Regions from separate parts of the Bacillus sp. LR_5 genome, predicted to be linked through region 2. Evidence: riboswitches for the same ligand, from Rfam matches in the RefSeq annotation. Region 2 holds a riboswitch; each other region holds the start of a gene.

Evidence for each region. Region 2 has a riboswitch for S-adenosylmethionine ahead of RAC86_RS05980 (5-methyltetrahydropteroyltriglutamate--homocysteine S-methyltransferase). Riboswitches for the same ligand answer to the same signal wherever they lie in the genome.
Region 1: linked by a shared signal. The riboswitch ahead of metI (cystathionine gamma-synthase/O-acetylhomoserine thiolyase) and the one ahead of RAC86_RS05980 (5-methyltetrahydropteroyltriglutamate--homocysteine S-methyltransferase) in region 2 are both predicted to bind S-adenosylmethionine.
Region 3: linked by a shared signal. The riboswitch ahead of metI (cystathionine gamma-synthase/O-acetylhomoserine thiolyase) and the one ahead of RAC86_RS05980 (5-methyltetrahydropteroyltriglutamate--homocysteine S-methyltransferase) in region 2 are both predicted to bind S-adenosylmethionine.

What each region holds. Positions count from the first base shown of each region.
Region 1 covers NZ_JAVAXX010000198.1:3,124-5,387, forward strand. The annotation lists gene metI (cystathionine gamma-synthase/O-acetylhomoserine thiolyase) at 1-1,112, opposite strand, end outside; SAM riboswitch class I at 1,180-1,300, opposite strand; gene RAC86_RS27270 (esterase family protein) at 1,468-2,190, shown strand; gene RAC86_RS27275 (YjcG family protein) at 2,227-2,264, shown strand, end outside.
Region 2 covers NZ_JAVAXX010000017.1:4,871-7,134, forward strand. The annotation lists gene RAC86_RS05980 (5-methyltetrahydropteroyltriglutamate--homocysteine S-methyltransferase) at 1-1,136, opposite strand, end outside; SAM riboswitch class I at 1,214-1,320, opposite strand; gene RAC86_RS05985 (5-methyltetrahydropteroyltriglutamate--homocysteine S-methyltransferase) at 1,389-2,264, opposite strand, start outside.
Region 3 covers NZ_JAVAXX010000002.1:20,344-22,607, reverse strand. The annotation lists gene metI (cystathionine gamma-synthase/O-acetylhomoserine thiolyase) at 1-939, opposite strand, end outside; SAM riboswitch class I at 1,008-1,131, opposite strand; gene RAC86_RS00930 (esterase family protein) at 1,299-2,021, shown strand; gene RAC86_RS00925 (YjcG family protein) at 2,058-2,264, shown strand, end outside.

The DNA.
Region 1 (2,264 bases), on a different contig from region 2:
GAAACAGCTCCCTCTTTGACCTGACATAATGCCTGTTTTAGATCCTCTTTTAAATCTTCCGCATGTTCAATACCGACAGAAAAGCGCAGCAACCGATTGCACACCCCGTTTGCGATGCGGATCTCTTCAGGAATATCCATGTGCGTCTGGGTCGCAGGGTATGTAATAAAGCTTTCCACCCCGCCGAGGCTTTCTGCAAAACAAATGGTCTTCAGCGCTTTTAAAAACGGATTGACCCATTCTTCTTTTTGCAGACGGAAGGACAGCATGCCGCCTTTTCCGGGATACAGCACATCCGAAATTTCTTCCTGCTCTTCTAAAAACGCCGCAAGCTCCTGCGCGTTTGCCTGATGCTGGCCCATTCTGAGGCTCAGCGTCTTCATTCCTCTCATCAGAAGCCACGAATCAAATGGCGGCAGGACGGCGCCGATTGCATTTTGATGCTGAAACATTTCCTCTCCGAGCTGCTCATCCTTCACCACGACAAGTCCAGCAAGCAGATCGTTATGCCCGCCTAAATACTTGGTTGCGCTGTGAATGACAATGTCAGCTCCCAGCTCAAGCGGCCGCTGCAAGACCGGTGTATAAAATGTATTATCTACGATCAGCAGAAGACCGTGCTCCTTTGTAATCCGGGCAATATGTGCAATGTCCGCCTCCTGCATGAGGGGGTTTGTCGGCGTTTCCACAAACACCGCTTTTGTATTCGGCGTAATCTTAGAGCGTAAACAGTCCTCATCGCTGAAATCATCATAATGAAAAGTCAATCCGTATTTTTTCCATTCATTTTCAAATAAACGGTACGTGCCGCCATATAGGTCCGATGAAACGATCAGTTCATCTCCGCTTTTAAACAGCGCCATAATCGTTTGGATAGCAGCCATTCCCGAACTAAAGGCAAGCCCTCTCGCGCCGTTTTCTAAGTTAGCGATGGCGTCCTCAACAAGCTGGCGTGTCGGATTTTTTGTGCGGACATAATCAAATCCGGTAGATTCTCCGATCCCTCTGTGGCGGTATGCTGTTGATAAATAGATAGGAGCACTCACTGTTCCCGTGACTTCATCGCTACGGTTCCCAATTTGAGCTAATTTCGTTTCAACGTGCTGTGACATATAGCTGACACCTTCCCTTTTCAAAATAAAAACCCCTTCTTCATAAGAAGAAGGGGTTTAACGCTTCTTCTTATCTTCCAAGCATAAAAAACGCTTGCTGGATTTAGCACCTTGGCGCTTTGCACATGCAAAACAAGCCGGTTGCTGAGGTTTCTAAGGGCCAGTCCCTCCACCTCTCACGATAAGAAATATCGATTTCAATTTTCTGATTGTTTTATATTAGCGCAATTCACAGTTTATTTCAACACTTTTTTCTTCGTGTGCCGAACCGTTTAAAGAGAGAAATTTCTAATAATTCATGGTACAATAATTGAAAATGCAAGAAAGTATAGTGATGTCCTGGAGGAATGTTTTTATGGCACCGAAAAACGGCACAGTGCAAGAAAAGAAATTCTTTTCAAAAGAGCTTAACGAGGAAATGACCTTGCTTGTTTATCTGCCGTCCAACTACTCCCCGCTTTATAAATACCATGTCATTATCGCGCAGGACGGCCACGATTATTTCAGGCTGGGGAGAATCGGCAGACAGGTTGAGGAATTGCTGTCGAAACGCGAAATAGACCGGAGCATTATTATCGGTGTTCCTTATAAGGATGTAAAAGAGCGCAGAAACACCTATCATCCGGAGGGTTCAAAATTTTCGGCTTATAAACGGTTCATCGCCCATGAGCTCGTTCCTTTTGCAGATGATGAGTATCCAACCTATCAGATCGGTTACGGCCGAACGCTGATAGGTGATTCGCTCGGAGCAACCGTGTCACTTATGACAGCGCTTGATTATCCGAATATGTTTGGCAACATCATCATGCAGTCTCCCTATGTTGACAAACACGTACTAGAAGCCGTAAAACAGTCAGACGATATCAAACACCTCTCTATTTATCACCAAATCGGAACAAAAGAAACTGACGTCCACACGACAGACGGGAACATTCTGGACTTTACAGAACCGAACCGGGAGCTGAAACAGCTGCTGGAGAAAAAGCTTTCCGATTATGATTTCGAGCCATTTGACGGAGACCACAAATGGACATACTGGCAGCCGCTCATCACCCCGGCGCTGAAAAAAATGCTTTAACACTCTATCATACTTTATTTCCAGGAGGGACATAATATGAAATATGGAATCGTTTTATTTCCATCAAAAAAGCT
Region 2 (2,264 bases):
TATTTCCAAACATCGTTAGCGATCTCAACCACATGGCGCAGCTTCGCCCATTGCTGTTCTTCAGTCAGCTTGTTGCCTTCCTCAGTTGAAGCGAATCCGCATTGAGGGCTGAGGCAAAGCTGGTCTAAGCTCACATAGCGGGACGCTTCTTCGATACGGCGTTTTACATCGTCTGGATGTTCAAGCTCACCGAATTTAGATGTCACTAAGCCAAGGACAAGCTGAAGATCAGAGCGCTTCACATAACGGAGTGGTTCAAATCCGCCTGAGCGTGAATCATCATACTCTAGGAAAAGCCCGTCCAGGTTCAAGCCGTCAAAAATGGTTTCGGCTGCTGCGTCATAGCCGCCTTCCGCTGTCCAAGTGGACTGGAAGTTGCCGCGGCAAATGTGCATTGTTACGGTCAAGTCATCCGGACGGTCTGCAATCGCGTCGTTAATGGATTTCGCAAATAGCTGGCGAAGCTCGTCAGGCGTTGTTCCGAACGCTTCGATTTGTTTTAAGCCTTTTTCAGATAAGAAAACAGCCCATGCTGTATCATCAAGCTGGAGGTAGCGGCAGCCTCTGTCATAAAACGCTTGAATCGCTTTTTTATATGCTTTGGATACATCGTGCTGGAAAAGGTGATAGTCGTTTTTGTATGCATCCTTTTCCAGCTTTCCGCGGAAAAACAGCATATTCGGGCTTGGGATTGTCATCTTTGGCGTCGCGTCACCGGCAATGCTATGGAGAAAGGAGTAATCTTCAAGCATTGGGTGAGTTGAAAAGTCGATATCACCGGTCACTTTTATGCCGCGTGCTTTTGTCTGTACGTTATGGAATTGAATGCCCTGCTCAGGAGTAAACGGCTCAACGCCATCTAAGTTTTCAAGGAAATCAAAGTGCCACCACGCTCTGCGGAATTCACCGTCTGTCACGACGTTCAGGCCGGTTTCCTTCTGTTTTTCCACAATGCGGGTGATTTCATCGTTTTCGATTTGGCGAAGCTGCTCAGCCGTAATCTCGCCGGCCGCTTTTTGCAGCCGCGCTTTTTTAACGGGCTCAGATCTCAGCAGGCTTCCGACTTGATCCGCGCGAAACGGCGGTTTTTTTCTTTGAAGTGATTTTTGTTCTGCGGGTGTTGTTTGTTGTGGCATGTTGTCCATTCCTTCTTTCCATTCGAATATAAAAAAGCTCTTCCTTTGGATAAGGAAGAGCTTGTGTGACAATCTCAACCTTATCTTCAAGAGCAATCATTGCTCTAAAGGATTTAGCACCATTCTGTTAAACAGCGGTTGCCGGGTATCGCAGGGCCAGTCCCTCCACCTCTCTTGATAAGGAAAACCTTTTTATGAAATTTTCTGATAGTATCTATTATTCACACATTTTATGTTTCTGTCAATGATAGATTATCTCCACACATCGTTGGCGATGTCGATCACATGGCGCAGCTTCGCCCATTGCTGCTCCTCTGTCAAAAGATTGCCTTCTTCTGTAGAGGCGAAACCGCACTGCGGGCTGAGGCACAGCTGATCCAGGCTGACAAAGCGCGCCGCTTCATTGATTCGGCGCTTCACATCCTCAGGATTTTCAAGCTCGCCGTATTTCGATGTAATCAAACCGAGTACAATTTGCAGATCCTTGCGTTTCACGAAACGGAGCGGATCAAAGTTACCGGAGCGGTCATCATCGTATTCCAAGAACAGGCCGTCCAAATGTAAGCCATCCAAAATCGTTTCCGCTACAGCGTCATAGCCTCCTGATGCCGCCCAAGTTGAACGGAAGTTGCCGCGGCAAATGTGCATCGTGATTGCTAAATCATCAGGCCGGTCTGCCACTGCATCGTTAATCGTTTTGGCGAATAAGGCAGGCAATGTTTCTGGATCGCCCCCAAGCGCTCGGACGACCTCTCTGCCTTTTTCCTCAAAGAAGAGAGACCATGACGTATCATCAAGCTGAAGATAGCGGCATCCAGCGTCATAGAAGGCTTTGATTGCTTTTTTGTACGCTTGGGCCAGATCATGAAAGTATTCCTCTTGGTCGTCATAAATCCCTTTATCGGCTTTTTCACCGAAAAACAGCATATTCGGGCTCGGAATCGTCAGCTTTGGTGTCGCGTCACCGGCAGTCTCATGTAAAAATTGATAATCGGCAAGCGCGGGGTGGCTCGTAAAATCGAGTTTTCCCGTCACTTTGATGCTGCGTGCTTTTGTTTTCGCATGATGGAACTGAATCCCTTCAGCCGGGATGAACGGTTCCACGCCGTCAAGCCCTTCCAGGAAATC
Region 3 (2,264 bases), on a different contig from region 2:
CTCCACCCCGCCGAGGCTTTCTGCAAAACAAATGGTCTTCAGCGCTTTTAAAAATGGGTTGACCCACTCTTCTTTCTGTAGACGGAAGGACAGCATGCCGCCTTTTCCGGGATATAGTACATCAGAAATTTCTTCCTGCTCTTCTAAAAACGCCGCAAGCTCCTGCGCGTTTGCCTGATGCTGGCGCATTCTGAGGCTCAGCGTCTTCATTCCTCTCATCAGAAGCCACGAATCAAACGGAGGCAGGACGGCGCCGATCGCATTTTGGTGTTGAAACATTTCCTCACCAAGCTGCTCATCCTTTACAACGACAAGTCCCGCAAGCAGGTCGTTATGCCCGCCTAAATACTTGGTTGCACTGTGAATCACAATGTCGGCTCCCAGCTCAAGCGGCCTTTGCAAGACCGGTGTATAAAATGTATTATCAACGATCAGCAGAAGACCGTACTCTTTTGTGATCCGGGCGATCTTTTCAATGTCCGCCTCCTGCATGAGCGGATTTGTCGGTGTTTCCACAAACACCGCTTTTGTATTCGGCGTAATCTTAGAGCGTAAACAGTCCTCATCGCTGAAATCATCGTAATGAAAGGTCAATCCATATTTTTTCCATTCGTTTTCAAACAGACGATATGTGCCGCCATATAGGTCCGATGAAACGATCAGTTCATCTCCGCTTTTAAACAGCGCCATAATCGTTTGGATGGCAGCCATTCCCGAACTGAAGGCAAGCCCTCTCGCTCCGTTTTCTAAGCTGGCGATCGCGTCCTCAACAAGCTGGCGTGTCGGATTTTTTGTGCGGACATAATCAAATCCGGTAGATTCTCCGATTCCTCTGTGGCGGTATGCTGTTGATAAATAAATAGGAGGACTCACTGTTCCCGTTACTTCGTCGCTTCGGTTTCCAATTTGGGCTAATTTCGTTTCAACGTGCTGTGACATATAGCTGACACCTTCCCTTTTCAAAATAAAAAACCCCTTCCTCATAAGAAGAAGGGGTTTAACGCTTCTTCTTATCTTCCAAGCATAAAAAACGCTTGCTGGATTTAGCACCTTGGCGTTTTGCACATAATGCAAAACAAGCCGGTTGCTGAGGTTTCTAAGGGCCAGTCCCTCCACCTCTCACGATAAGAAATATCGATTTCAATTTTCTGATTGTTTTATATTAGCGCAATTTGCAGTTTATTTCAACACTTTTTTCTTCGAGTTCCGAACAGTTTAAAGAGAGAAATTTCTAATAATTCATGGTACAATAATGGAAAACAGCAAGAAAGTCTAGTGATGTCCTGGAGGAATGCATTATGGCACCGAAAAACGGCACAGTGCAAGAAAAGAAATTCTTTTCAAAAGAGCTTAACGAGGAAATGACATTGCTCGTTTATCTGCCGTCCAACTACTCCCCGCTTTATAAATACCATGTCATTATCGCGCAGGACGGCCACGATTATTTCAGGCTGGGGAGAATCGGCAGACAGGTCGAAGAATTGCTGTCCAAGCGAGAAATAGACCGGAGCATTATTATCGGTGTTCCTTATAAGGATGTAAAAGAGCGCAGAAAAACCTATCATCCGGAAGGCTCAAAATTTTCGGCGTATAAACGGTTCATCGCCCATGAGCTCGTTCCGTTTGCGGATGACGAGTATCCAACCTATCAAGTCGGCTACGGTCGGACGCTGATCGGTGATTCTCTCGGAGCGACCGTTTCTCTTATGACAGCGCTTGATTATCCGAATATGTTCGGAAACATCATCATGCAGTCTCCCTATGTTGACAAACATGTATTGGGAGCTGTGAAACAGTCAGACGATATCAAACACCTCTCTATTTATCACCAAATCGGAACAAAAGAAACTGACGTCCACACGACAGACGGAAACATTCTGGACTTTACAGAACCGAATCAGGAGCTGAAACAGCTGCTGGAGGAGAAGCTTTCCGATTATTATTTTGAATCATTTGACGGAGATCACAAATGGACATACTGGCAGCCGCTCATCACGCCGGCGCTGAAAAAAATGCTTTGATATTCTATCATACTTTATTTCCAGGAGGGACATAATATGAAATACGGAATCGTTTTATTTCCATCAAAAAAACTCCAAGACCTTGCGAACTCTTACAGAAAGCGCTATGATCCGAGCTATTCCCTGATCCCGCCCCATTTGACGCTGAGAGCATCGTTTGAATGTAAAGAGGAGAAAGCGGATCAGCTTGTATCACATCTGAGAAACATCGCAAAGGAGTCCCATCCGATCGTTCTCAAAATG